3 regions of the Thalassotalea fusca genome follow, and region 3 is predicted to be linked to each of the others. Evidence: predicted binding sites of a transcription regulator. Region 3 holds the regulator's gene; each other region holds the start of a gene.
What was found. The regulator sigma-54, encoded in region 3, starts transcription at its own class of promoters, with help from an activator protein. The targets are predictions, from matches to a motif close to GTTGGCACGNNNNTNGNNT.
Positions count from the first base shown of each region.

Region 1: the regulator sigma-54 is predicted to act here: its motif matches at 5,463-5,481, upstream of flgF (flagellar basal-body rod protein FlgF).
Region 2: the regulator sigma-54 is predicted to act here: its motif matches at 4,409-4,427, upstream of ACSLUK_RS05395 (kinase).

Region 1 is NZ_JBQRUN010000001.1:410,251-420,447, reverse strand. Features, by position in the region: gene flgK (flagellar hook-associated protein FlgK) at 1-988, opposite strand, end outside; gene flgJ (flagellar assembly peptidoglycan hydrolase FlgJ) at 1,055-2,026, opposite strand; gene ACSLUK_RS01825 (flagellar basal body P-ring protein FlgI) at 2,057-3,148, opposite strand; gene flgH (flagellar basal body L-ring protein FlgH) at 3,162-3,845, opposite strand; gene flgG (flagellar basal-body rod protein FlgG) at 3,863-4,651, opposite strand; gene flgF (flagellar basal-body rod protein FlgF) at 4,676-5,419, opposite strand; gene flgE (flagellar hook protein FlgE) at 5,590-6,951, opposite strand; gene ACSLUK_RS01800 (flagellar hook assembly protein FlgD) at 6,993-7,682, opposite strand; gene flgC (flagellar basal body rod protein FlgC) at 7,702-8,121, opposite strand; gene flgB (flagellar basal body rod protein FlgB) at 8,121-8,522, opposite strand; gene ACSLUK_RS01785 (CheR family methyltransferase) at 8,769-9,599, opposite strand; gene ACSLUK_RS01780 (chemotaxis protein) at 9,639-10,197, opposite strand, start outside.
Region 2 is NZ_JBQRUN010000003.1:229,809-240,005, forward strand. Features, by position in the region: gene ACSLUK_RS05380 (helix-turn-helix domain-containing protein) at 1-828, opposite strand, end outside; gene ACSLUK_RS05385 (methyltransferase family protein) at 1,073-1,534, shown strand; gene ACSLUK_RS05390 (GGDEF domain-containing protein) at 1,728-3,503, shown strand; gene ACSLUK_RS05395 (kinase) at 3,514-4,329, opposite strand; gene nhaD (sodium:proton antiporter NhaD) at 4,700-5,941, shown strand; gene ACSLUK_RS05405 (glutaminase) at 5,991-6,914, opposite strand; gene ACSLUK_RS05410 (winged helix-turn-helix domain-containing protein) at 6,924-9,143, opposite strand; gene ACSLUK_RS05415 (CE1 family esterase) at 9,272-10,180, shown strand.
Region 3 is NZ_JBQRUN010000016.1:21,729-31,925, reverse strand. Features, by position in the region: gene mgtE (magnesium transporter) at 1-517, opposite strand, end outside; gene ACSLUK_RS16235 (HPr family phosphocarrier protein) at 757-1,032, opposite strand; gene rapZ (RNase adapter RapZ) at 1,046-1,891, opposite strand; gene ptsN (PTS IIA-like nitrogen regulatory protein PtsN) at 1,952-2,407, opposite strand; gene hpf (ribosome hibernation promoting factor) at 2,434-2,721, opposite strand; gene ACSLUK_RS16215 (RNA polymerase factor sigma-54) at 2,748-4,253, opposite strand; gene lptB (LPS export ABC transporter ATP-binding protein) at 4,310-5,041, opposite strand; gene lptA (lipopolysaccharide transport periplasmic protein LptA) at 5,042-5,530, opposite strand; gene lptC (LPS export ABC transporter periplasmic protein LptC) at 5,532-6,098, opposite strand; gene kdsC (3-deoxy-manno-octulosonate-8-phosphatase KdsC) at 6,095-6,640, opposite strand; gene ACSLUK_RS16190 (KpsF/GutQ family sugar-phosphate isomerase) at 6,640-7,605, opposite strand; gene ACSLUK_RS16185 (calcium/sodium antiporter) at 7,612-8,595, opposite strand; gene mlaF (phospholipid ABC transporter ATP-binding protein MlaF) at 9,010-9,804, shown strand; gene mlaE (lipid asymmetry maintenance ABC transporter permease subunit MlaE) at 9,809-10,197, shown strand, end outside.

The sequences.
Region 1 (10,197 bases), on a different contig from region 3:
TATCAGCAAAAATATTTAACCCAGTCTGTTGATTGAGATCTAGCCCTTCAGATTGCGCTTGATTCAGCGTCTCTGAAATTGACATCGCTAAGCGATTAATCTCGCTGCGCAATTCTTTGAGGTGTACATCACGGAATTCAAATTTCGCTGCCAGTGAACCACCAACGGTATCTCCATTCAATGCCACGGCACTATTTGGCCCCATCAACTGCAATTGCGTTTCCATGGGATCCGGCTCCCCTGAAACTACGGCAACAGACAAAGGAGTAATGCCTGCAACCAATGTATTACCACTGCCAATCATTACAGTCATCACACCATTGGCGTCTTCGACTGTATTTACATTGGTAAATTCACCTAACTGCGAAATAAGCTGATCACGACGATCAAGTAAGTCGTTTGCTTGACCAGTAAGACTCTGAGATCCATTTGATTGAATTTGCTCATTAATCTTGGAAATCTCGACTGATATCTGTGAAATTTGCGCAGCAATTTGCTCTATTTCACCATTAGTCGACTTTTCTAACTGGTCAAAGTTGTCATTCAATGAGCGCAAGTCACTGGCCAAAATGCCCGCCTGACTCAATGCGATGCTTCGTAAGCCCTGATCACTAGGGTTATCGGCGATACCATTTAAGGTGTTGTAAAAGTTATTGATTGATCCCGCAACCGATTGCCCAGAAAATGACATGATTTCGTTTAATTGAGTTAAGTCTTTATGTAGCGTATCGGCATTGCCTAAATTGCTTTGGCTGAAGAGTTGTTCTTTATATGAGAATTGATTGTAAACACGCGACACATCCGTGACAAAAGTTCCCGAGCCTATAAAATTACCACCACTATAAATGCCTGTAGACGCTTGTTGCTCCGCTCTTTGACGGTTGTAGCCTTCGGTATTCACGTTGGCAATGTTGTGGCCTGTTGTCGCTAATTGCTGCTGGGCAGCCAATAAGCCTGTTACCCCAGTTTGATACAAATTAATCGACATGCGCGTTTCCTCTACAATAGTTACTCAGTAGCAACTAGCTTCAATTTGGATAGCTAGGCTTACTGGCTAGTCACTCAACAAGCTGGTTACTTTCTTTAACGTCCCCAGTATCTTGTTTGCATAATTGGGATCAGTTGCGTAACCTGCCTTTTGTAGTCCATGCAGAAATTGTTCCACATTAGAAGAATTTTTTAACGCGCCTTGATAGCGTTCGCTTGAAGAAAGGAATTTAATGTAATCGTTCACACTATCAGCAATGGAATCATATACACGAAATGGCTCACGTTTTTTCACCATAGTTCCTTGCTCATATTCAAGAGTTTCTTTAACCGCTTTGTTACCTTGCCAGCGGCTGTCAGCCTTGATATTAAAGAGGTTGTTGGAACTTTCACCTTGAGGTGTTTGAATGATTTTTTGCCCCCAGCCTGTCTCTAAGGCTGCCTGAGCAATCACCACTTCAAACGGTACATTAAGCTGTTGCTGAACACGTTTTGCAGGTTCGGTTAGTGCTGTGACAAAGTCTTTCGGCTGTTCAAACTTAGGCGATGATTTTTGGATAAATTGTGTCAATACAGAAGAGTCATTTGTTTGACGATCGTTTGTTTGATCCTTTTCCTTAACCACTAGCGACTGAGGATCGCTAACATTTTGGCGTCGTACTGCTAGCGGTACATGGTTGTCTGTACGCAATACGCTTCTTGGAGTGAAACTATCTTGATCACCGCCAAGCTGCCGAACAATTAAGTCTGCCAAGCCAAGCGCGCCGTTATTTGACAATTCTAAGCCCAATTGTTGATCATGCATGTCACGGTAAAACTTAGTCGACTCAGAGTTAAATGGGCTGTCACTCGCCAATACATCTTGCGCCTGTCGCATACTCTTAAGCAACATCTGCATGAATATCGCTTCAAACTGCTTAGCAGCACTCTCTAATGCGGCTTGTTTAGACTCTTTATCGGAAGCGTTTGACTGCTGACGAATGCTGTTTAAGCCATTTAAGTCTAAGTAATTTTGCGCTTTGTCGATTGGCGATGTCATAGCTCTATTCTCGTAATCTAGTTGTAATGACTAAATAACGATTAACTCCCCACGTAACGCGCCTGCTTGATCTAAGGCTTCTAAGATTGCCATTACATCACCAGGGCCAGCACCAACTTGATTAATTGCTCGAACCAAGGTGTTCAACGTTACCCCGGGGTTAAATACAAACATGCGGTTGTCGTCTTGGCTCACATCAACGATCGATTGATTGGTCGTAGTCGTTTCACCTTCAGAGAAAGCATCCGGCTGAGAAACGTTTTGTGTCTCGTTGATTGTTACCGTTATACCACCATGTGTTACCGCTGCAGGTAGTAGCCTTACATCAGCGCCTATCACAATAGTACCGGTGCGTGAATTAACGATAATTTTGGCTGACGGTGTATCAGGCTCAAATTCAAGATTTTCCAGCATTGCTAAGAAGCTCACTCGATCAGACACATCACGAGGTGCATTTACCCTCACAGACGTAGCATCTAACGCTTTGGCAGACCCTGCAATGAAGTCATTAATAGTATCTGCTAGCCGTTTTGCCGTACTGAAATCTGACTGACGTAGGTTAAACGTAATGTAGTCACCAGTAGCAAACGGAGAGATAACTTCACGCTCTACCGTTGCACCATTGGCAATGCGACCTACAGTAGGCGTATTCACGACGACCTTGGAACCATCTAACCCTTCTGCGCCTAAACCGCTGACCACTAAACTCCCTTGCGCAACCGCATAGGCGTTACCGTCGATACCCATTAAAATGGTACGTAACAAGGTGCCGCCTCTTAAGCTTTGGGCGCTACCCATTGAAGACACAGTGATATCAATCGTTTGGCCAGGTTTTGCAAACGCTGTCAATTCCGCATGCACTGCAACAGCAGCCACATTCTTGATCTTAGGTTTCAAATTCGCTGGCATGGTAATGCCAAAATTACTCAACATGGTTTTAAAGCTTTGTTCAGTGAACGGGCTTTGTTCCCCAGTTCCCGGTAAACCCACTACTAAGCCGTAGCCTACTAGTTGGTTTGATCGCACCCCTGCTACATCCGCTAAATCTTTAACGCGTTGCCCCTGTGCGGTTGAGCCAATGAATAAAGAAGTCAGTAATACAATTGTTGTGAAAATTTTCATCTTACAAACCCCGTTATAGTGGCCACCAAGAACTGCTGAAGAACTTTGACAACCAGCCCTGCTCTTGAACTTCTGCAAATGCCCCCGTACCTGAATATTGAATACGGGCATTGGCGACTTTACCTGAAAGTATGGTATTGTCAGACGAAATATCTTTTGAGCGAATAATCCCAGTGAGGCGAATGTATTCGTCACCGTTATTGAGCGTCATCCATTTTTCACCACGGATCATCAGATTACCATTCGGCAATACACGTAATACATGTACTGATATATTCCCACTCAAACTATTACCTTGGTTGGCTTTTGAGTCGCCTTTAAAATCAGATGATTGATTTAATCCAAACTGGATTGCGTCATCTTTAAAAGTTACGGAAGTTCCACCTAACCCCGTAATGGGGTCCAGCGTGGCACTGTTCTCTTTTTTCAATTCCGTTTTTGAATTTTTCTGTGCTTGTGTACTTTCACTTAGAATCACAGAAATGATGTCACCTACGCGTCTTGCTTTTGAGTCAGAATAAATATTGTTCACATAGTTCGGTTTAAATAATGAACCTGTTGGTACAATCGACTCTTCTTTTGCTTCCGGCAAAATAGGCGCAAAATCTGGGTCATCAGGTAGTACTTTCGCCTGTTCTACGCTGGCACAACCTGACATAACCAGCGCAAACACTAAGGCAATTGATGAATTTTTCATAATGCGCTCCTTAACCATTATAATTGTTGGTTAATGTAACTAAGCATTTGATCTACTGATGAAATGACTTTTGAATTCATTTCGTAAACACGCTGGCTTTCAATTAAGTTCACCAGTTCTTCGGTCGTATTTACGTTTGATGTTTCTAGCGCTCCTTGGACAATCATGCCAAAGCCTTCTAATCCAGGAACACCTTCTTGTGGCGCACCACTTACCGCAGTTTCAACATATAGGTTTTGACCCACTGGCTCTAATCCCGTTGGGTTAACGAAATTTACGGTATTTAACTGACCAACAACAGCATTATCAGCCTGTCCTTGTAAGCGCACCGATACTTCACCGTCTTGAGAAATAATCACTGATTGTGCGTCTTGCGGAATGGTAATTTGTGGTTGCAGTAAATAGCCTGCGCCCGGAGTTACCATGTTACCTTCGTCGTCAAGGGTAAATTGACCGTTACGTGAATAAGCTAGCGAGCCATCAGGTAACTGAATTTGAAAAAAGCCTTCACCTTGAATCATCATGTCTAATGAATTGTCAGTGGTTAGCATATCGCCTTGTGTATGAATTTTTTGAGTCGCAACTACTTTAGTACCTGCACCAAGCATTAAACCAGAAGGCATTTCAGTATCTTGCGCAGAACGTCCGCCTGGCTGGTTAATCGTTTGGTACAACAAATCTTCAAAAACCGCGCGGCTCTTTTTAAACCCTACGGTACTGGCATTCGCTAGGTTATTCGAAATTACCGCGATGTCTTTGGTTTGTGCGTCTAAGCCAGTTTTACTGATCCACAATGCTGGGTTCATAAATCACCTCTATCAATTATTCAACTAGAAAGCACGCAACAATGACGCACTACTTGCGTCAATTTCTTCAGCGGTTTTCATTAATTTCATTTGCATTTCAAATTGGCGTTGTAATGCAATCATGTCTGTCATTTCCCCGATAGGATTGACATTGCTTGATTCAAGCGCGCCACTTTGTAGGCGAACCGCTACATCAGCGTCTTCAGGATTACCGTCTTTACGGCGATATAGCCCATCAGCGCTCTTTTCAATCATTCGAGTATCTGGGTTAACCAACTTTAGTCTGGCAACTTCTTCTTGAATGGTGGCTGGCGCGCCTTCAGGTTGCACCATGACAATGCCATCATGGCTAATTTGAATGTTGTTTACAGGTAATGGCAAAATTACCGGGCCGGTGTCTCCCATGACCAAATTGCCATCGGGTGTTTTTAAATTGCCATTTTCAGTCAGTGTTAGATGACCATCTCGGGTAAATGCTTCTGTGCCATCGGGCGTTTGCACAGCCAACCATCCATCGCCATTAATAGCAACATCAAGATCACGACCAGTGGTTTGAATCGTACCACTGTCAAAGTTTTGGCTAGCGCGTTCTGTCATGGCAAATACGCGACTTGGCATGCCTTCACCAAACGCCTGCATTGCCCTTGCTTGCGCCAAATCGGCTTTAAAGCCTGTAGTTTTGGCGTTTGCCAGGTTATTGGCATTCACTGATAAAGCATGCATGTTTTGTTTCGCACCGCTCATGGCGATGTATAGCATCTTATCCATAATGAACTCCTGCTAATGACTGTTACAACTAATGCTTAGATAACTGCAAGATGAATGCCAATGGTGGGTATACGAGGTGAGAGAGTGATTGAAGGAAGGAACTGAAAACAAAAAAACGCATTAAGTTACTTGAACCTAATGCGTTTTAGCTAACTGAAATTACGATTTAATTATCGAATCTGTAGAATCGTTTGGTTTAGCTGATTATCTACTTCTAGTGAACGAGAGTTCGCTTGGAAGTTACGCTGTGCAGAAATCAAATCAATTAACTCAGTCGTTAAGTTAACATTTGACTGCTCAAGTGCTGAAGAGTTAATGGTACCAAACGTACCTGAACCCGCTTCACCTGCCAAACCTTCACCCGACAACAGGCTTTCTTTCCAACTGGAGTTGCCCACTTGCGTTAAGCCTTGCTCATTAGCAAAGTTAACCAATGCGACTCGCGATAGTGGTGAAGAAGTACCGTTACTGTAAGTGGCACGAATCAAGCCGTCAGTACCAATATCTATCCCCGTTAATCGACCTACCGCCAAGCCATCTTGCTCCAGAGACGTTACCTCAAAGTTTGAGGCAAATTGCGTCGGTTCATTTGGATTTGGCCCACCAGTATCCAGATTGAAATCTACGGTTATGTTTTGAGTCAGATCGGCACCATTGGTCAAAATATTAGTCATAAAATTCTGGGTTGTTATTGATGCGGGTGTTTGCGCATTAAAATCACCACCACTTGTAAAGACAAGTTGAGCTCCCAAAATGTTAGCCTGACTCCCTGCTACAGTAGCGTCGTGAGTTGGGTTAGCGATACTACCTGTGCCACCTGGGACATCCAACATTACACCATCCACGGCCGTATACATCATCCATGAATTTGGATCCGTTGTAGGGTCTTCCTTAATAAAGTAGTAGGTCATAATATGACTGTCCCCCAATGAATCATAGATAGTCACTGAGGTTGAGTGGTTAAAAGTCAAGGGATCTGTTGGATCAAAACCTACAGGTGCACCAGTAATATACGAATCACCCGCCGGTAAGTTCATGCGTATATCAACTTCAGCTGACTTTTGCGGCGCGCCAGAAGACGTAGGTATCTGAATTGGACTCGCCGTACTTAAACTTACCGAAGCAGAAGAACCATCTGGGTTTACCGGGAAGCCAAGCAAATGGCCGCCTTGAGAGTTCACCACGAAGTTATCAGCGTTTAGTTTAAACTGACCAGCTCGAGTATATGAGGTTTCTAAACTATCTAATTCAGGTACCGTTGCAAAAAAACCATTACCCGTAATCGCTAAATCAAGTGCGTTGTTGGTAAATTGAATACTACCTTGTGAAAACTGTTGTGCTACATCTGAAGTGAGTACACCATCACCCACTTTAGTCTTACCTGATGCTAATAATGAAGATGCGTAAACATCGACAAATTCAGCACGCGACTCTTTAAAACCCGTGGTATTTACGTTAGCAATGTTGTTTGACGTAACGTCCAAATCTTTTTGGGCTGCGGTTAATCCGCTCAGTGCGATATTAAAAGCCATAAATCACCTCTTTCTCAATTTTGTTTACAACGAAAACGACGTTAACCTTCAGACACTTCAACTACGTCTGTTAATTTCATCGTACTACCGCCGTTTAAGTTCAATAAAATACTACCGCCTGCTCCTGCTAGCGTTACACTGTCTACTTTGCGATAAGTCATCGCTTGCAATTCTGATGCCTGACCGTCGACAAGACCAGCAATTCGGAATCGGTATGCACCAGCTGGAGCCATATCACCGTTAGTCATTTCACCGTTCCAGGTAAATATAGACTCACCCGATGCTACGTCACCAACCGGTACCGTTTGAATAATCTCGCCAGCAGCGTTTTCTACATAAATATTAACGTTGCTTGCTGGTTTATCACTGACCAGCTTACCTTTCACTGATTCGCTTTCGTCACGGCCAAACACGTTATCGTCTACCAAAACGCTACGCCCTACCAACGAGGATGCTTGTAACGCTTGGCTTGATGACATAGACGCAGCAAACTCAGTAAAAGAATCATTTAACTGAGATACACCATCAGTGGTAGAAAATGCAGTCATTTGCGAAATCATCTCGTTATTCTCAACCGGTTTAGTTGGATCTTGATACGACAACTCTTTTGTTAACAAGGCAAAGAAATCTTCTTGCGTTAACATGCCATCATCTTTTTGTGCGGTTTTGTATTCTTCTTGTTGCCAACGCAACGATTCGAGTGGACTACCGCCTGAAACTGAAGAAGTCATAGTTGCTCCCGGTTAAATGTTATCGTTGACCCAACATAAGTGTTTTATTCAGCATATTTTTCGCTGACTCTGCCAGTTGCACGTTAGTTTGATATGAGCGTGAGGCCGAGATCATGTTAGTCATTTCTTCTACTACGTTAACATTGGGCTTATAGATATAGCCGTCTTTGTCTGCCATAGGATGTCCTGGCGAATATTCCACGTTGAGTGGTTTGTCGCTTTCAACAATGCCCAGTACTTCAACACCTACAGCGCCTTCTTGACCCGCGGCAGCTTTTTGCATCTCAGCGGCAAACACTGGATGACGCGCTCGGTAAGTTTGGTCAATACTGCTGCTGACACTATCTGCGTTTGCGATGTTACTTGCGGTGGTGTTCAAGCGGACAGATTGTGCGCTCATTCCCGTGCCAGATATGTCAAATACGTTAAATAAGCTCATTACCCTTGACCTCCAGATATCGCTTTTTTCAAGCCTTTGATTTTACCGTTCATAAATTGAAGACTTGCTTGATAATACATTGAGTTTTCTAGATACAAGTTTCGTTCCATTTGTGCATCTACGGTATTGCCATCACCTGTATCAGGTTGATCTGGCACACGAAATTGTACGCTACTTGTAAATTCGGTACGTACGTCAAAGTGTTTTTCATGGGTTTTTCTCATACCTGTTTGCTGCTTGCTAGCAGCCTGTTCAAGTGCTTTTTGAAAATCCATGCCTTTTGCCTTATAACCCGGCGTGTCGGCATTTGCGATGTTACTCGCAATAACTTCAGCATTTTCAGCTCTCACTTTTAAACTGGCGGGATGAATACCAAACGCCTTATCAAAACTAATGGCCATAAACCGTACCTCCTAACTAATGCTTTTGAGATACAATTTTTATGCCATTATGAAGGTTGAGTGGTTATTTGGAAGAAAGGATTGCACTCGCCTAACAAATGTTAGTAGCACCGTTATTGGCGCCTGAAACACATTTTATGTACTAGTTTAGTAATGTTAACTAGTCTGCTAAGCGCTTATATGCTGTTGTTTTTAGAGAGGTGACGAGCAACAAATTAGTAACTGTTGCTCGTTATAATATTGACGTTATTTTTTTTGATATACAATGCCTGGATTACAACGAATCATATCAAAACTTTGGTTGAGTCCTGACAGTGATTCCGATGCGCCAAGGAACAAATATCCACCATTATTTAATACGCCATGAATTTGTGACAATATTTTGGCTTTGATTTCAGGTGAGAAATAAATAAGCACATTACGACAAAAAACGATATCAAATCGTCCCATTAGCGAATAACTGTTCAGCAAGTTTAAGTGGCGAAAACTGACCATTTTTTTAATCGGTTCTTTCACCTTATACATGCCGTTATCACCAGGTTCGAAAAAAGCACGTTTACGCTCCGCAGACAACCCGCGAGATAAAGCAAGGCTATCATAGTGTGCGTATTTGCAATGTTCTAACATTGTATCTGAAATATCGGTACCGATGATTTGCGCACCACCTGGAAACGCTCCCGGCGTCCGTTGCAAATATTCGCTAATGGTCATAGCAATAGAGTAAGGTTCTTGGCCTGACGAACTGGCAGCTGACCAAATTTTAAGTGGCGTACGTTGCCCTTTAAAATCGGGTAGCAATCTACTTTTGAGTAAGTCGTAGGGATACTCATCACGAAACCACAATGTTTCGTTAGTTGTCATAGCATCAATCACTGCGGCACGTAATTGCCGCTCTACAGGGCTCAATGTTCGTGCAACTAATTCTCCTAATGACCCAACGTCAAATTTAGACATCAACGGCGCAAGACGGCTTTTGACTAAGTATTGTTTATTTTCACCTAGCACAATGCCGCATTGCTGTTCTAAAAATTCACGAAACTGATGATAACACTTATCATCGAGTTGTCTGGCTGACACTATACAATTCCTGCCTTAAATATCTAATTCTTATAAACGCTATTCATTTACTTCATCATTTTTGAGCCATTTTTTCACAGCAGTGGCTAGCTCATCAGGATGAAATTTAGGAATAAAGTCCTCTGCACCCACCTTCTCAACCATAGCATTGTTAAATACTCCGCTAAGTGATGTATGCAAAATTACTGGCATTGAACGCATGCGCTCGTCTGCTTTAATCTCAGCAGTTAATGTATAACCGTCCATTTCTGGCATTTCAATATCAGAAATAAGCAATGCCACTTTTTCATCTAATCGATTGGGGCATTCTTCAGAAATAGCACGTAATTGATCTAGCGCATCTTGACCATTTTTTGCTAACAACATATTTAAGCCTAGCGGTTCCAAAGCACGTTTTACCTGATTACGCGCAACAGTAGAATCATCAGCGATCATGATGACACGATCACCAAGACTCTCGCCCACAGTTACATCTGCGATGTCTTCACTAAGCTCAGTAGAAACTGGGGATATTTCGTTCAAGATTTTTTCAACATCTAAAATAGAGACCATTTCGTTGTCTATTTCAGTCACTGCCGTTAAATAACTTGATTTACCC
Region 2 (10,197 bases), on a different contig from region 3:
AAAGCCACCTGACTCCATCAATGAAAGCAACTTCTTGTACTCAGGAGCGAACACCAAGGGAATACCATTTGGTTTGTTATTAGTGTCAGATTTTAACAATAACCGTTCGTTATTATCTCGCTCCACATTCCCCGCATCTAAAAACGGTGCATCACTATTGAAGACTTCCAGCTCATTAATATGCTGAGCTGCATGGCGAAAGAGATAAACACTTAGCCCCCAAATAGAGAGGACAAACAATAGTGCGTGGGAAACACTGAAAATAGGGAAATCACGCAATGGCGCATCGATTAATTCAAGTGAAATGATAAAAATTAAATAGATATTTACCCCAATGATGAAAATTTTTCTTGTCGTCCGCCTACTATCAACCAAATCATCATTGAATCCCTTTAATGTCACCAGCAGAATATGAAGCAATACTAACCCTTCTATGACGTGGTTGACGTCATGCAGGACGCCTCGCCCCTCGTTTACACCGAAAAAATAACAAAACCACAAGATAACTGTGGCTATCAAGGCAAATCGCCACTTGGGCCACTGTTGCGGTTTGAAGTGGTCGTCAAGCAACGACATTGACCAAGCCCACAGAAAATAAGGGCAAAGTTCGGTGAGAGTTAAAAACAAGCCTCTTAACGCACCATAATGAGAATTTGCGATAGGAGCCGTTAACAGAATGAAACCCACTAAACTAATGGAGAAACTCGCACCAAGCATTGTTTGAAGATTGACACGACGACATAAGTAAAACGTTACCAACAGCGCGGTCATGCCGACGGCTGCGAAACGAAAAAAGATATCAACGACGGCCAAATACGATAATTGCATAAAACGCGAGTACGACTAATTATTTAAAGCTTGGATGTTAGCATGTGATAAATGAAATATCAGCCATGGTTGATGCGGGCTTATTTGAACACTATCATTTGATATTACTGATAGTAAACGGATAACAAACTGATAATTTACTGGTTGTATCTGATTTTTAAGAAATTCTCTAACAATACTAACATTTACCTCCTGCCTGTAATCTGGTCTAATATTAACGGTTGTTTTTGCTGTGAGCCTCGAAGTGAAATTTCTTGAATTACGAATTCCGCCATTATTATTGATGTTGCTATTTGCCGCGATTATGTGGTTAATCGCCCAAGCTACCCCGTCATTCATGTTTTTGGATAACATCAAGATAGTGCTATTGATAATAGCTGTTGTGATCGCAGTCGTACTTACGCTTGCTGGAGCATTGGAGTTTCGGCGCGCTCAAACCACTGTCAATCCTACCGCACCGGAATCGACGAGTAGTTTAGTCACCAGTGGCATTTATCAATTTACCCGCAACCCAATGTATGTGGGTTTCTTTACCGCCCTTATTGGTTGGGGATGTTTTTTGAGTAATGCTTATGCATTGATATTTGCCTTACTATTCGTGCCCTATATGAATAAATTCCAGATCCTTCCCGAAGAACAAATGCTAACGCAACTGTTTGGTCAGCAATTTAAGGACTACTGTCAAAGTGTCAGACGTTGGTGCTAGTTACATAAAGCAGCATCTGCCGGAATTTGAATTACATTAATTGAAATTCACGTCTATACTTGATCATTAAGCGTGAAAGCCTAATAGCGCTAAATTTTTGAGCGCGAGAACCTTGAACAACAGATAGGGAGCATCGCTGAGTAGTAGGAAGCTTGTCCGTAATATGTAGTAATAGACAAGAGAACTTTCTTAGGTGCAAGACTATAAAACCCAACGCCTCATTGGCATTTCACTTTATATCGCCTCCGTAATTCTCATTATTTCGGCCGCTGCCCTTGCGTTAATGGATATCAAGCATCGCACTGCTCTTGGCATGCGTGATTCTCTTCATACCGTATTACAAACCGTTCAAGAAGCCCAACATTTAGTTATTCAAGAACGCAAAAGCACGTTGGATGCCATCGTCGCCGCGCCTGAGATTGTCAATCAAACACAGCAGTTAATTAAAGCTTTCGATAATCAGGTAGCGTTTGAACAGTATCATCCGATTGCCATGTCATTATTTGATATCGTGTCCGGCATGCTTAAACGTTATGACAACAGAGATTTTTTTCTCATTTCTGTAGAGCGCATTAATATATCAAGCAATCAGTTCGACCAAATCGGCAAACGCAGTATTATCGACCAACTGGCGGCTACGCAACTGGATGCAGCTTTTAAGGATGATAACTACATCATCAAGGGAATAAAGACGCCTGACCCAAGCAGCAAAAAATTTGTGCCTGCGATGTTCATTACAGCCACAATCAAAGATAAACAGGAAAATGTAATTGCACTATTGGCTAAATTTGTCGACCCCAAAACGCAATTCTCTAATATCAGTGAACTTGGGCGAATTGGTGAGTCAGGCGAAACCTATGCATTTGACCGTAGTGGCTTATTGTTAACTGAGAGCCGTTTTAAACATCATCTGGAAAGCACCAACCAAATTTCATTGGGTGAAGACAGCATGATGAATATCTACATTACCGATCCGGGTGGAAACTTACTTGAAGGTCATCAACCGACAACGAACAACGAACTTCGACCGCTCACCAAAATGGCAGAACAAGCCGTACGTGGTTTAAGCGGTCATGACGTAACAGGCTACCGCGACTATCGTGGCGTCGAAGTTTTCGGCTCGTGGCTATGGGACAGCACGCTGAGTATGGGGTTAGCCACGGAGATTAATAAAGATGAAGCGCTGACGTCTTATATACAGACACGCAATATTTTTATCAGCGTTATCGTATTCACATTAGTCGTTGGCTATGTAGTACTTCGGGTAATTTTCTCATTGCTCAATAAATCTGCTCAGCAAATGCAAGATGATAAACACCTGCTTGCTGCGAAGGTCGCGGAGCGCACTCAAGAGTTACTCGATGCACAAGATGAATTATCTCGCGCCAACAAAGAGCTACAGATTCTTGCCATTACCGACGGACTCACCAAACTTGCCAATCGTCGTAGGTTTGATCAGGTGTTTGCCGAACAGTGGCAACGTAGCCTCAGACAACGAACTTCAATCGCCATCATCATGCTCGATGTCGATAGTTTTAAACAATACAACGACAATTTTGGCCATCAGAAAGGTGACCAGTGTTTAGAAAAAATAGCCGCTCAGCTTACTTATTGCCAAATTGCACGCAGACCAGGCGATATTCTCGCACGATACGGTGGAGAAGAATTCGTCGTATTACTATGTGATACAAGTTACGACTATGCAGTAGAAGTTGCAGAAAAAATCCGGTTCAGTATCGAAGCATTGGCTATTCCACATCGCTTTTCAACCGTTGCTGATAAGACGGTAGTTACTGGTAGCATCGGCCTACGTTTTATCGACAATGTTTCTACAACACGCCAAGCTCTGGCGTTAGAACAAGCGGACAAAGCTCTATACCAAGCGAAGATCCAAGGAAGAAACCAAGTGCAAGTGTATAAAGAAGAGCCGCTTGATAATGTCAGACCAATCAAGAAACAACAAACCTAAGCCTTTAGTCTCAATCAGACTTATTGATCCCAACAATATTGCGCTCACTGTCCAAATGCCAAATAGTATCCGCATACTGATGGAATACACGCAGTCCATGCTCAGTGAGTCTTTGAAAATATTGTATAAACGTTGCAATTTCATTTTCTGACATTGCCTGTTTTGCTTGTTGTGCCAATAGCGGTTGTTCTTGCTCATGTCGCCACTGTTTAACAACATCAAAGCTGGGTGCGCGCAGAAACAACCAATGATCGATAAAGTCATATAGCGGTTGATAGCCTTGTGCTAAGCTATCATTTACATGCTTACGCCAAGTGCCGTCTTCATCTTGCGTCGACTCCAAGGCATTAACAGGCATTTGCAATTCTTGCTCATTTTGCGGAGGAACTCCCCAACACCAACCTTCAATAATGACAATATCAGGCGCCTGATTGACCGAACGCCATTGCGAACGAGGTAAGATATCGTCTGTGCCTTTGTCAAACACCGGTAAGGTTATCTTGATATCGCGCCGAGCAAGCGCCTGAATAGTATTCTTTAGCCGTTCTACATCGTGTGTACCCGGCACGCCACGCGTGGCAAACAAAGGATGGACAGCGTCTGCTTTCAGCTGTCGTTCAGCGCGCGAAAGGTAGAAATCATCAAGAGATAAAACCACTACATTGAGCATGAAGTTAGATTGAATATATGTTGCCAGAAATTGAGACAGGGTGGATTTTCCCGAACCCTGACAGCCATTAATACCCACAAAAAATGGACGCGCTGAGCGTAAAGTGCGGCTCACGATTTGGCGACCAAACTGTGTATATAAATCTTTATTCTTCATCAACGACTTTCTCTACCTCATGCATGTTCTACAGTAACCATAGAAGAGTAGTCCGCTCTTCCATTGCCTATGATTTAAATTGCGATTATCAGGCCAATATTCAATAGCCAAATATGAAATTTGACGATTCGTTGTAATCTCAGTGTAGTTGCTAAATTCGCCTTCATATAAGAAAACATAGTGATACGTAGGCGAAGTCAATGGCACGTTCTTGGTGATAGTTATTTTCTAAAAACAACCATCCTCATCTAAATAAGTAGCGATGATTTACACATTTTTATCAATTTCGATTTATTTGTTAGAGCAAAAGCTTTACCATCGCGCCATCAAAATTTCCACACTGCTGAACCACCCAAATTTAGGAACGAAAATGACATTGGTTATCAGTCTTTTGGCCTTTATCGCATTGCTTCTTGTGATTTTTGAAGAAGTAATCCACATCAACAAAGCAAAATCTACGCTGTTTATTGGCACCTTGTGTTGGCTACTCGCTTATTTATTCCCAATGCACGGCAATACGCCTGAAATAATCAGTCATCAACTCAATGAAAACTTGTTAGAGATCGCAACGCTTTGGTTGTTCTTAATGGCTGCAATGACCTTTGTTGCCTACCTCAACAGTAAAGGCTTTATTTCTAATCTCGTACAGGGATTACTACCCCAGAAAATGCACGAACGTAAGTTTATGTTTTTAATTGGGGGGTTTGCTTTCTTGTTCAGCTCATTTGCCGATAATGTTACCGCAACGCTCGTTTCTGTCGCCGTAATCGCCTCGCTCGATGTGCCAGCGCGGCAGCGTCTCAAGTATGCAACGCTGATCATTTTTGCCGTTAATAGTGGCGGTGTATCGTTAATAACAGGTGACGTTACCACACTCATGATCTTCCTCGATGGCAAGGTGAGTATTGCTAACTTATTATTATTAGTTCTCCCTTCACTATTCGCAGTCTTGGTACTTGCCGGCCTACTGGCGCGTAATATGCGCGGCCAACTATATTTCGATACCTCATCAAAACCTATCGAACGTAACGACAAAATCATTGCTAGCGTGTTCTTATTGACTATCATCTCAACGCTGGCACTGAATGCTATCTACCAGATTCCGCCAGTATTGACCTTCCTCTTCGGTTTGAGCTGCATGTTCCTCATTGCCCAATATTTGGTTCGAAAAACCAACCAAAGTATTCTCAATTACATCCGAGAAATAGAATTCGATACCTTATTGTTTTTCTTAGGTGTGTTACTCATCGTCGGTATGCTTAAGGAAATAGGTGTACTCAACCAACTGACGGGCATCTATCGCATCATGGACACCAGCGTCGCAAACTACTTGCTCGGTATGTTGTCTGCAATATTAGACAATGTTCCACTTACAGCTGCCCTACTTAAAGCTGACATTGCGATGGAAACCACCGATTGGTTGGCGCTTACTTACGCTACGGGTGTAGGCGGTTCAATGCTCGTTATCGGTTCAGCGGCCGGCATTATCGCGATGAGTAAAGTGAAGGAGTTAAACTTTATCAGCTATTTGTCAATGGCAGGATACTTACTTGTCGCTTACTCCATTGGCTATTGGTTAAGTTATGGCTTAACCAACATGGTATTAGGTTAATTTACTATTAGGGGGGCACATGCTCCCCTAAGTAAATATTTTCGCCTTTTTAAAAAATCGAAACATCAGTTTTATCAGCAAATAGCTCTAATGCTTTAGTCCCCACCAATGAATTACCAAATTCATTAAGTGCAGGTGAATAAACAGCAATAGACATTTTGCCCGGTACGATAGCGACAATGCCCCCCCCTACACCACTCTTACCCGGCAAGCCGACTCGGTATGCAAAGTCACCAGAAGCATCGTAGTGTCCGCAAGTTAACATAATGGCATTGATACGTTTGGCGAGCGCTGCACTAATAAACTTGGTCCCTGAAATCGGATCCATGCCATCGTTTGCCAAATAAAGCATCGCGCGCGATAACTGCTTGGCAGACATCTCGATTGAACACTGACTAAAATAAGTTTCCAAGACGGTTTCAACATTGTTATCTAGGTTGCCGAAGCTCTTCATCAAATTAGCCAGCGCTAAATTACGAAAGCCATGCTCCATTTCAGATTCAGCAACAGCGGGGTCTGTCGATATCGAATAGTCATTGCTACATTGTTGTACAAAATCTAGGATATGACGCAATGCTTTCCCTTTTTCTGGGTGCAATGAAAGGATACTGTCGCACACCACAATCGCACCGGCATTAATGAACGGATTTCGGGGAATACCCGCTTCGTATTCCAGCTGAACGAGCGAGTTAAATGGGTTACCGGATGGTTCACGCCAAACCCGTTTGAATAAGTCATCTTTATGAGCACGCAATGCCAAGGTATAGCTGAATACTTTAGAGATACTCTGAATTGAGAAAGCTTGTTCATATGCGCCAACACCAAAGGTTTGACCGTTATTTAAGGTGATCGCCATACCAAATTGCATGGGATCTACTTCTGCTAAGGCAGGAATGTATTCTGCTACCTTGCCACTTCCCAAGAACGGGGTCACTTCCTGCTGCACTTCTTTTAAAATCGCTAACCAGTTCATGTAGACTTCCTATTTGGCGCTCAATTGCGCTTGGTCGATATTCATTTGCCAAATATTGGCCGTAGATGACTCAGTTACGTCCAGAAAGACAGTTTCCTGATCATGGGCAACCGAGAACGACAACGGTCGATTTTGAGCATAGTTCAACACCGAATATCGCTCATTTGTTAACGTTTCATAAGCTTCTAGCGCATCACTTGCCAGATAATAGATAGTGTCACCTCGTAACTGCCAGCGCCCCCAAGAGGTTATCTGAAATTCAGGTAACACGATATGTTCTTCTCCAGTTTCGATATTGTGACGGTATAACCCGGCATGATTAAATTTAGTCATGTAAAGTGTTACACCATCGTCACTCGCCTGAACGCTATAGCCTCCTGCATGGGTAATTTTTTTGGTAAGGTTATTCGTTAAATTCAGCTGCCATATTTGCCAGTCGCCATCAACATCTGTGCTATACAATACTTTGTTGTCATTCAAAAAATGTACATAATGAATGGCGTGATTGTCAGGTAAATAACTCTGCCATTGTGCAGCAGCTTCATCATACACATACAATTGGTTATTTAGCCCGGCAACCAAATACCTATCATTAGGTGACCAATGTCCATTGCCAATACTTTTGATGGTTGCAGGAAAATGCGTATCGGCTGTTTTACCGTCAACTTGGCGGATCATGATTGTACTGTCCCCTTTATCCGAGCTCACGTACGCACTTTTCAGCGACCGATTAGCCAACCACGGAGAATAGTTAGTAAAACTCGATTGAGTTATCGCAGCATTGGCGGTAATGTCCAAACTGTTAGATTCACCATTTTTCGCAAGAGGCGCTTGATATAAGTTGACCACCATATCACTCTTATCAAACACTATGGCCCCTGTTTTAAGATTGGTGGAAACGTAACCAATATCTCTATTCGTGATCAGTACACGAATAGATTGGTCGTCAACACCATATTGTTTAAGCCCAGAACCATCAGCAACAACCAGTGTATTTTTAGAAAGCCACGCTATGTTTGAAAAAGCGCTAAACGCCGTTTGATGATAAGTTTCGTGCTGATTATCTAAATCAATGAACTTCATCAACGAAGTACTATTGCTTTGATACTCAAGTACTGCCAAGCTCTTTTCATCTGGCGACAGCGCCAACATGTAATCCCCTCTAAGATTACCACCACTGTACGGCAGCGTTATCTGCTTAAAACGCTTGGTGGCAAGATGATAACTATAAATAGAATACGGTGTATTAAGCTCGGTTCGGAAATTAAAATACAATGTGTCAGTACTAGCGCGATATGCCAGTACAGTTATTGCTCTTTCTGCACAGTCGATAATTGGCGTTACTTCTTTCTTTTCAATATCAATTGCCACAATTTCACATGTTCTTTGGTGCAAGTTGTTAAAACGAGACGCAATAATTCGATGCTCACCAGCAAAAATAGCATAAGTATAGTAATAACCATCATTGGTTAATTGATAGGGCGCATGTGATTGTGACTGATACCAAATATTAACATTATCTTTAGCAGATGATTTGTGTAGAAAAAGCAGCTGTTCACCGTCTTTTGCATATTTTGCTCTAAACGAAGCACCTTTTAGCGATGTAAGGGGCAACTCTTTTACACTAAAGTGATCAACTTTGTGTTGTTCACGCACATCCTGTTGTCCAATCAACCAGGCTCCCACTCCGATAACAGTGACTAACAACATCAATAATGTCGCCACCCTAACTCTAGACAGAGTAGATGAATGACTGACCGTGTTGCTGTCGACTACACTATGCTCAGCAGTTTCCGATTCATACGCTACTGATTGGCGTAATTCTCCATTGCGCTTTCTGGTATCAGCATCATCACTACTATCAACATCAGCAGCTTCCGTTAATTGAGGTGTAGGATCTTGTGCAGTCGACACTTGCTCTTCAACTGTTGGCGTAATAGAAAATTGATAACCAACCTTACTAATGGTCGTAATAATTGTTGGCGCTTTAGGGTTTTCTTCTATCAGTTTGCGCAATTCGCTTACCGCACGATTAATTGCTGCGTTACTAACGATTCGACTATCCCACACGTGTTCGATGAGTTGTTCACGAGAAATTGGAATATTGGGATGACGACAAAAATACACTAACAGTGTAAAAATTCTTGGTTCAACTTCTAACTTCTGCGCGTTTTTGGTAATTGAGAACAATGCTTCGTCAACAACAACATCGCTAAAATAAAACTTCATCAACAAACCTAATTAATTGAATTTATTACCATTATGAAATGATTACTTTTTCATTATCTTTTAAAAATTGTCTTATCTGTTGAAGCTTAACACTATGTGCACTCAAAATAAAAACAGGGAATGACTCAATGAGCAATAACAGTCTTTTTAACAAAACGATATTACTTTCCAGCGCATTCGTCGTACTAACCGGTTGCGGTGGTGGCGAATCAACCAAAACGCCAGGTGGCGGTTCTACCAACCCACTTCCGCCAGCAGCGCAATTGTGTACAGGTTCAGCACTTGGCGATGACCAAGTTTGTGTTACCACAGGCAGTAGAGAAAGTATTCTTTATAAGCCTTCTGACGCCCCAGACGGAATTGCACTTTTCTTACACGGCGCTCCTGGCTCGGCGTCTAAAGTGATGTCAATTTTCGATGCAAAGATGGTGGCAGACACACATAATTTAGTTGCTGTCGCACCTAAAGGTAACGTACAAACATGGGGTTGGTTGAGTCGCAATGAAACCAGCCAAACGTCAAACGAAGACGTTGATTTTATTACCGAGCTCCTTACACAAGTAGTAAGTGAACACAACGTCACCTCTGATAAGGTCTATGTTTTTGGTTACTCTGCGGGTGGTTTTATGGCATATACGCTCGCTTGTCACATACCAGAGCAATTAACGGGTGTCATTGCCCTTGCTGGTCAGTATCGTGGTGATTTTGCAGCGTGTTCAACGTCTACACCTACTCGCATACACCATATGCATAGCCTATCAGACAATGATGTACCATACGATGGTCGAAATTTTGGTGCGATTCAGTCAGTTAACGCAACTATTGCCCACTGGTTGAATAAGAATGGTTGTAATGAAACCTTTGAAACGGTTGAACAACAAGGTGTTACCAATAACAGTTCTGGTACAACTACACAACATTACGACAATTGTGCAGCCTCTTTGTCATTATCAAAAATGGCCAATGTACCGCATGAAGCAAGTTATTTGCCTGAAAGACTATACGAACTCTATGGTCACCTGCTATCAAATGACTAGCTTTATACGGTTTGGTA
Region 3 (10,197 bases):
TAGACTCTGGCAATTCACCTTTTAATCGTAAGTAACGTAAAACCACATCAACGCTCACGTCAGGACGCAACGTGATGGTATCGGTATTCATGATACCGCCAGCGGTATCTTCTTCGTAAGATAAGGCTTGCTCTACGCGTCCACGGTCTTGAGAGTCCATAGACAGCAGTACTTCTTGATAAACCGTATCAGGAAGTGTTCTAAGTACTTCGGCTACGTCATCAACATCCATGCCTTCGGCAACCGCGGCCAATTTTTCTGGACGCATGTTTTTGAGGATTCCCTTACGGACTTCCTCGTTGAGCTCTTCTAGAACTTCACCGTGATGATCGGGATCGATAAGCTGCCACAGTATGGTACGACTTTTGGTTGGTGACGATTCAAGTAATAGAGCAAGGTCGTAGGCTGGCATGTTTTGCAATAGTTTTCGAACGTAAACGAACATACCACTGCCGAGGGCTTGGTTTACCTCGAGTAGCTTTTGTTGACCAAAATCTTGTTCAGAAATCTCCGGCATAATACTTTCCTGTGCCGTTATATTAATTGGAATTAATTATTCGAAAAACTATGCACCATAACAAATGCACTGCCACTTAGGCTCAGTGTTATTAGTGTCTACTTATTAAGCGCAACTGTGGTTTTTGGCGCTTGCTTGAATGTAAGTGTATCTTAAGTCGGAAGTTTTAGCAGCTTTTTTATTGCTGTGAAATACTTTACAAGAGGGATAAATGAAGGGGAAGAATTGAATTATGGGGTTTAATCGTCTTCATCAAATTTATCAGAAAACAATTGGCATACTTCGGTAAGAGCCTGTTCAGCGTCCTTACCATCTGTTTCAATCAAAACTTCTTTGCCTTGACCTCCCGCAAGCAACATTAAACCAATAATACTGCTGGCGTCAGCTTCCTTGTTGCCAAGCTTTACTGTGACCTTGGCATCAAATGCCTGACATACTTGCGCTAATTTGGTTGCCGCGCGAGCATGTAATCCTAGCTTATTGGTTATCGTAATCTGTCGCTGAAAGTTTGGCATGGTGTTTCCTAAATTACAGCTCAATATCTCTATGTCTTGATTGAACGTCTGAACGTTCTTTCTTAAGATTCTTCGCTAGCAATTCTGCAATGTATACGGAACGATGCTTTCCACCTGTGCAGCCTATTGCAATCGTGATATAGCTACGGTTGTTGCGTTCAAGGTGTGGTAGCCATGTCATCATAAAGCTATTAATTTGCCAAATAAACTTTGTCACGATAGGTTGGCTTGCAAGAAAATCTTGCACGGGCTGATCTAATCCTGTGTAGGGTTTTAGTTCTTTTTCCCAGAAAGGGTTTGGAAGAAATCGGGCATCAAATACGTAGTCTGCATCTTTTGGGATTCCGTGTTTAAAACCGAAGGATTCAAATACGACAATCATAGTGCCAGTTTTCTTACCTAATATGCGTTCACGGATCATGTCTGCCAGCTGGTGTGGTGATAACTGGCTGGTGTTAAAATATAAATTAGCGCGACTGGCAATAGGTTCCAGTAGCTTTTTTTCCAAAGAAATAGCCTGATCTAATGCAATGTTTTTGCGGATCAATGGGTGTAATCGTCTTGTTTCGCTAAACCTACGAATAAGGTCTACATCTTCTGCGTCCAAATAAAGAATACTCAACTCAACATTATTGGGTAAGTAATCAAGGATTTCTGCGACATCGGAAGGTTCGTCAGGCAAGTTACGTACATCGATACTTACTGCAACAGTTTCATAGTCGTTAATTACTGTATGCGTTAAGGCTGGTAACAAATTAACGGGGATGTTATCAACGCAGTAATAGCCTAAATCTTCCAGAACTCTTAAGGCAACACTCTTGCCCGATCCAGAACGGCCACTAACAATAATTAACTTCATTTAAGGGGTTCCTTGGTAGGTTTGTTATACCTTAACAGAAATGTATGCACGCTACATCTATCAATGGTTGGTTTGCTGTACGAGCGAATACAGTTCATGACTGGTTTCACATTTTCTCGCTTGTTTGCAAATTCGTTTGTCGCTAAACACCTGGGCAATACTTTGCAAAGTACAAAGGTGCTGCTGGCATTGTTCTTCAGGAACAAACAAAGCGATAAAAATATCAACCGGGCGATTATCGATAGAGTCAAAGGAGACAGGTTCAGATGTTGTCACTAATACCGCAATGACTTTCTCCGTATTGGGCAAGCGTCCGTGAGGTATAGCAATGCCATTACCTATGCCGGTAGAACCCATCTTCTCACGCGTAATTAAACTATCGAGTAACTCAAAAGTTGTAGAGCCACTGATGTGTTCAGCGGCTTTCTCACTGATGGTTTCAAGTATTTTTTTCTTGCTAGTCGCTGGGACTGCACATAACGTGCAGTCCTCGGTTAATATTTCATGTAACTTCATAAGGCGTGTGAAGGATTATTACTTCTTTAGTATTGGTTTAATTTGCCTTTGTACTTAAGTACTTGGCGATCAAGTTTATCGATAAGAGAATCAATTGATGCATACATATCGCCATTTTCGGCTTTACCGTGAATTTCAGTACCATTCAAATGTAAAGTTGCTTCGGCGATTTGACTTAATTTTTCAACTGTTAATACGACATACACGTTATTGATATGCTCAAAATGTCGTTCTAGCTTGGCAAATTTCTCATTAACGCATTGGCGAAGTGAATCGGTGATTTCAACATGATGACCTGAAAGATTAATCTGCATATGCGTATTCCTTATCGTTGGGTGAGTTAAAGTAAACTTTTTCGTTGGTTTGAAGGTGGAATAGACAAGGACTCGCGGTACTTAGCTATCGTTCTTCTCGCAACATTTATTCCTTGTTCAGCGAGTAGCTCTGCCATTTTGCTGTCGCTTAGTGGCTTAGCGGGTAGTTCGGCTGCAACAAGTTTTTTGATTAATGCGCGGATAGCTGTCGATGAACATTCACCGCCATTTTCCGTGCTTACATGACTCGAGAAGAAAAACTTCAACTCAAATATGCCTCTCGGAGTATGCATGTATTTTTGTGTGGTAACACGAGATATTGTTGATTCGTGCATATCTACAGCTTCAGCAATATCATTTAAAACCATCGGACGCATCGCTTCAGGGCCATGTTCAAAAAAGCCTTGTTGGCGTTGCACGATACAATTAGACACTTTTAATAAGGTTTCGTTTCGGCTTTCTAAACTTTTAATGAACCATTTAGCTTCTTGGAGATTAGAGCGAATGAATTGGCTGTCCGTGGTCGATTTCATTGAACGAGCCATAGAAGCATACTGTTGGTTAACTGTTAATCGAGGCGCAGTATCAGGGTTTAATTCTACGACCCAGCGACCATTCTTTTTCTCAACAGATACATCCGGTACGATGTATTGATCGTCACCTTTAATTACGCTATCACCAGGGCGAGGATCCAAAGACTGGATTAATCGAATAACTTCACGTAGTTGGTCTTCTTTTAAGCGTGTTTTACGCATTAATTGACGATAGTCACGATTACCCAGTAAGTCGATGTGCTCAGACAATACCACTTTACTTTCTTTTAACCATGGCGTGGCAGGGTCGAATTGATTAAGTTGAATTAATAAACACTCAGAGATAGAGCGAGCGCCAACGCCAACGGGGTCAAACATGTTTATACGCTTGATTACTGCTTCTACTTCATCAACTTCTACGTCTTCGACACCTAAGCTCTCTAGAATATCTTCGGCGGTAACGGTTAAATAACCAGCGTCGTCGATTGCATCGATAATCGCTGTGGCGATTGCGCGATCTGTTTCAGTAAATGGCGTTAAATCCATTTGCCAACGTAAGTGATCTTGAATAGATTCTGTGGTCTCACCTTGATAAGTGTAATCATCTGAAGGGCCAACGCCGCCACTCGATACACCTGCGCTAAAGCTTTCATCCCACGTCGTATCAATATTCAACTCTTCAGGGATATCATTTTTATCCATTGCTTCGGTCGTGGTGATTTCATCAGCCGAAGGCATGGCGTCTTCAGAACCATCGGAACTAGCATTATCGGATGAGTCATTTGATTGTGCTGAAAACGCTTCTTCGAGGTTGTCAGGTTTATCTTCTTGGTTAGTTGGAGCTGATTCATCTACTTCCAGCAATGGATTGCTTTCTAGCGCTTCTTGGATTTCTTGTTGTAAATCCAATGTCGACAATTGCAACAGTTTGATTGCCTGTTGCAATTGTGGGGTCATGGTGAGTTGTTGACCTATTCGAAGTTGCAGAGTAGGGCGCATCTAAAAACTTACTTTCCTGTTATTGTTATTAAACATAATTAGCTGGATTACCTTAACTATAACGTGAATTGTTCACCGAGGTACACATCTCTTACGTGTTGATTCGCAAGAATTTGATCTGCGTCACCCTCAGCAATTAACTCACCATGACTCACAATGTAAGCACGTTCACATACATCGAGCGTCTCTCTTACATTGTGGTCCGTAATGAGAATACCTATACCGCGCATTTTTAAGTGTAGAATAATTTTCTTTATATCTCCTACGGAAATAGGGTCTACACCAGCAAATGGTTCATCTAATAGAATAAATTTAGGATCAGCGGCAAGTGCGCGTGCAATTTCAACACGACGCCTTTCACCACCAGAAAGGCTCATCCCAAGATTATCCTTTATGTGTGAAATATGAAACTCTTCAAGCAGTTGCTCAAGCTTTTCTTCACGTTCTACTTCTGTGAGCGATTTACGTGTTTGCAATATCGACATAATATTGTCGTATACACTCAGCTTTCTGAATATCGACGCTTCTTGAGGCAAATAGCCAATGCCTTGTCGCGCTCTTTCATGCATTGGAAGCAGTGTAATGTCTTCATTATTTAGCGTAATACTTCCGCTATCATTTGGTACCAGACCTACAATCATATAAAACGATGTAGTTTTACCTGCACCATTAGGGCCTAGTAGACCAACAATTTCACCTGCGTTAACAGACAATGAAACATTTTTTACTACACGTCGCCCTTTGTACGCTTTTGCGAGTGCATTCGCAACTAGTACTGATTCACTCATCTATTTTTTCTTCTTTTCTAGATGCTGCGGCTGTAAAACAGTCTCAACCTGTGCATCATCGTCACTCGATGCGTTGACCTGTTCAGTTCTGAAATTGTAGGTGATGGTATCACCCGTCATTTGTGTACCGTCTTGCTCAAGGTACGCATCGCCAGAAATGATGATTAGGCTATTAGCCGGATCATATTTGATTTCATTTGCTTGTAAATTGATGGGGGTTCCATCGGCAAGTGTTCGGCTAAATTTTGCAGGACTACCTTTAGCAATATAAATTTTTTCCTTAGCGTCAGTCGAGGTAATAACCTGTACCAAATCGGCATTGATCACAAGAGAGCCTTGTGTAATAACCACGTTTTCTATGTAGCTAAATATTTTCTTCTTTAAATCACCGTCTTGGCTTTCAGATTTTATGATAACTTCTTGATCAAAGTCACTTACTTCAGCAGATATTGCGGTAGGTGAAGTCGCGACGGTAAGGCTAAGCGCCAAACTAAGAGTTAGATTTCTTGTAAATCGTTTGTACATGTTCATTCAATGTCATTTGTGTAGTGTTTAAGTCAACAACGAGTCCTGAGCCGTATATGGTAAATCCGTTGCCGATAATCATAATTGCTTGTTCTGAACTTAGTACATTCGTACGTAAATTCAGCTCCAAGTAGCTACCGTGAATTTCTCGCACCAAACTACTGGCGTCAGTAGACATAAGTGTTACGCGGTTCTCAAGTTTCACGAGGTTATTACTATAAAGGGTGCCATCAATGGCACTGACTTTCCAAGGTGCTTCGCCACCTTTTGGATATAGCGTGTATTTGGGCTGATCAAAGTGGGTAACTTCGTAATCTGCAAAATGCTCCATACGTTTGGCGTCAATATTGTACGCAAGTTTACCTTCTTTGTTATATATATCGCTGCTCAGCGTTTCCGCGATAAAATCAGGTGCGATATCATTGTCTAGATCGGTCAATGTTGGTTGTTTAGATTGATGCCATTCAACAACGGCATATATCAATATGGCAAACACAAAGAAAGAGAATGCTGCGCCATAGAGTCGATTCATATACTTGCACCCTTTGCATGCGCAAGTGTTCCTTGAGCCAGCATCATTAAATCACAAACTTCTCTTACTGCACCAAAGCCACCGCGAATAGTTGTTGTATAGTCGGCCATCGCTTTAATAGTCGGGTGGGCATCATTAACCGCGATGCTTAAGCCAACAAAGTTCATACATTCAAAATCTGGCATGTCATCGCCTATGTAGGCGACTTGTTCTGGGGAAATGTTTAGCGATTGAATCAGTTCGACTAAGCAAGGCAATTTGTCTTCTTTGCCTTGAATAATATGCTTAACATTCAGAGCTGACATACGTGTTTGCACGATATTCGATTGTCGTCCAGTGATAACTGCAACATCAACGCCACTGGCACCAAGTGCTTTAACGCCAAATCCATCTTTGGTGTGGAATGCCTTCAGCTCTTCGCCATCATTTCCCAAATAAATACGGCCATCAGAGAATACGCCGTCGATATCACAAACAAACAATTTTATAGCTTTTGCTTTTTCGATGAATTGGTCGGCGACTGCACCGTAAAGTGTTTGCATCACAGCACCCCTGCACTAAGTAAATCATGCATGTTCATAGCACCAATGGGATGATTGGCATCATCGACAATAATAAGACCATTGATCTTTTTGTCTTCCATCACTTTAAGTGCTTGGGCTGCGAGCATTTCTGCTTTGGCAACAGTTGGTTGGCGAGTCATAACAGATGCAATCTCATCTTTATGTATATCTATTCTTTCATCAAGAATACGCCTTAAATCGCCGTCCGTAAACAGGCCAATAAGTTTTTGATTATCGTCGACTACTGCTGTCATCCCCAAACCTTTAAGTGACATTTCTACCAATGCGTCTTTTATGAGTACATTCTTGGTCACAATGGGTAAACGTTCTCCAACATGCATAATGTCGGCAAGTCTAAGCAAAAGGCGTTTTCCTAAGCTACCACCAGGGTGTGAAAGAGCAAAGTCTTCAGCGGTAAAATCGCGCGCGTTGAGTAAAGCGACTGCCATGGCATCACCCATAACTAAGGTAGCCGTCGTACTAGATGTTGGTGCGAGACCCAAAGGACAAGCTTCTTGGGAAACACCGACATTGACATGTACGTCAGAAAGTTTGGCCAACGTTGACTTATTATTGCCAGTAAGCGCAATTAGCTTTGCTCCGATGCGTTTTATCACCGGCATAATCTGTACAACTTCACCGGTTTCACCAGAATTGGATATCGCTAACACGACATCATCACTGGTGATCATACCTAAGTCACCGTGACTCGCTTCACCGGGATGAACGAAGAATGATGGTGTGCCAGTACTGGCGAGAGTCGCTGCTATTTTTCCACCAATATGTCCAGATTTCCCCATGCCAATAACGATGACTCGCCCAGAGCAACTAAACATTAATTCGCAGGCATAGTTGAAATCATCATCAATAAAGGTACGCAAGTCTGCAACAGCTTGTTGTTCAATATCGATAACTTTAAGGCCTTGGGAGATAAAATCTTTCATGAACGATTAACCTTTTAGCTGGCTGAATAACAGCAGTTGATAGGCAATAAATACCATTACTAATATGCCGCCTTTTAGGCGCGTAATACGGAAGTTTCCTGACTTACGACTAAAGCAAGCTAGGAATAGTAAAAAGGTGACGCCGAGCATATACGGTGCGTCTCGCAAAGCGGCGTTGCTGTCAATATTACCTGGCGCAATAATGCCGGGTAATGAAAGTACCGCCAAAATATTAAAGATATTGGAACCAATGATATTGCCAAGTGCGAGATCGTCTTCTTTTTTGATGATACTCATAATACTGGCAGCCAACTCAGGTAAGCTGGTGCCTATGGCAATAACTGTCAGACCTATTACTAGATCACTAATGCCAAATGCCCGCGCAATAAATACGGATGAATCAACTAAGTAAGTGGCGCTCAATGGCAGTAAAACCATTCCCGTTGCCAACCAAAAGAGTGACCAGCCAGTGCTAACGGCCTCAGGAACCTCTTGCTCTGCTTCGATAATCATCGCATCGTCTAAAGCATGGTTTTTTGCCCCATTTAATGTAATCAACAATAAGGTTGCTATGTAAGTAAAAAAACCAATCATTAGTATCCAACCTTCAGTATGGCTGAAGTATTGGTCAAAAAGCATCCAGTAGGCTAATCCTGTGATTCCTAATACTAAGGGTAACTCGCGTTTTACCGTGGCAGATGATACAAGCAAAGGTTGAAAGAGCGCAGTAATACCAAGTACGAGTGCAATATTAGTAATATTGGAACCTATGGCGTTACCAACAGCGGTGTCGACATTACCTTGAAAGGAAGCTGTCGCTGCAATCATCATTTCTGGCGCAGAAGACCCCATGGCAACAATAGTTAAACCAATGATCATGGGGGAAATACCGAAATTTCTCGCAATAGAAGAGGCACCGAAAACGAACTTGTCGGCACTCCAAACAAGTGTCACCAAGGAAATAAGTAAAATTAAAATCTGTACAAGCATCAAAAACTCCCAATTGAACCGCGAATTGTCGCTGGTTGTGACATAAAAAAAAAGAGTTATTCGTGTTTGTTATGAAAAAAACATGAATAATGCAGGTTTCTATTAGTTTTTCGCCATTATTTTTGGATAAAAGCGCATTAACTTGTACTGACTCCTTGTAAATCGACAACCCTAGCCATATTTAATTCACTCTACTTTGTCTGAAAATTAGCTTAGTTGTGGCGTAATGCCTTATAAATAATCGAGGCGAGGAGCTAATCTTTCAAGGGGGGCTTACACTTTCTTACGCATTGATACGTTTTCTTACTAATTTTCTAACAATTTATTCGGTATTTTCTAATGAAGAATTTGCGTGGCTAAGGTAGAATTCCGCCTTTAATGCATAAAGTTAACATGACGCTTGATGAAGGATCTATGTCGGATACAATAGTCGATATTCAAAACATGACGTTTAAACGCGAAGAACGCGTTATATACGACAATATCAGCCTAACCATTCCGAAAGGCAAGGTTACTGCCATCATGGGGCCAAGTGGTATCGGTAAAACAACATTGCTAAGACTGATAGGAGGGCAAATTCGCCCCGAGTCTGGGCAAATACTGTTTGATGGCCAAAATATACCTTCACTGAGTCGCAACGAGTTGTATCAAGCACGTCAACGTATGAGCATGCTATTTCAAAGTGGTGCATTATTTACCGATATGTCTGTCTACGACAATATCGCGTTTCCTATTAGAGAGCACACGCAGTTATCAGAAGCTTTAATTGAAAAGATGGTGTTGATGAAACTCGAAGCTGTTGGCTTACGAGGTGCGCGCCATTTAAAACCAAGTGAGTTATCTGGTGGGATGGCGCGTAGAGCTGCATTGGCTAGAGCGATTGCTCTCGACCCAGAGCTTATCATGTATGATGAACCCTTTGCCGGTCAAGATCCGATATCAATGGGAGTTATCGTTAAATTAATCAGAGAGTTAAGTGATGCACTTGGCTTGACTTCTGTTGTGGTTTCGCATGATGTGCCTGAAGTAATGAGTATTGCAGATTACATCTACATTATTGCTGAGCAAAAAATTATTGGCCACGGAACACCTGACGAAATCAGGCAGCAAACATCACCTTTAGTTCAACAATTTGTAAAGGGTGAATCTGATGGGCCAGTACCTTTTCATTTTAAAGCTGCACCGTATATGCAGGAATTAATCGGGTAATTAAATGGTTGGAGCTATTCAAAGTTTAGGACGTAACATTATCGGACAAGTGTCCGGCTTAGGCCGCGCGCTGTTAATGTTAATGTCAGCATTGTTGCGTGTGCCAAATTTTCGCAAAGGGTACCCGCTGCTGGTCAATCAGCTTTACTCTGTTGGTGTACTGTCGTTGGTGATCATTGTGGTATCCGGCACATTCATCGGCATGGTACTAGCGCTGCAAGGGTATACCATACTGGTTGGCTATGGTGCTGAAGCGAGTTTAGGGCCTATGGTCGCGCTTTCATTATTACGTGAACTAGGGCCTGTAGTTTCAGCACTCTTGTTTGCTGGTAGGGCAGGCTCAGCATTAACAGCTGAAATAGGCCTTATGAAGGCGACCGAACAATTATCGAG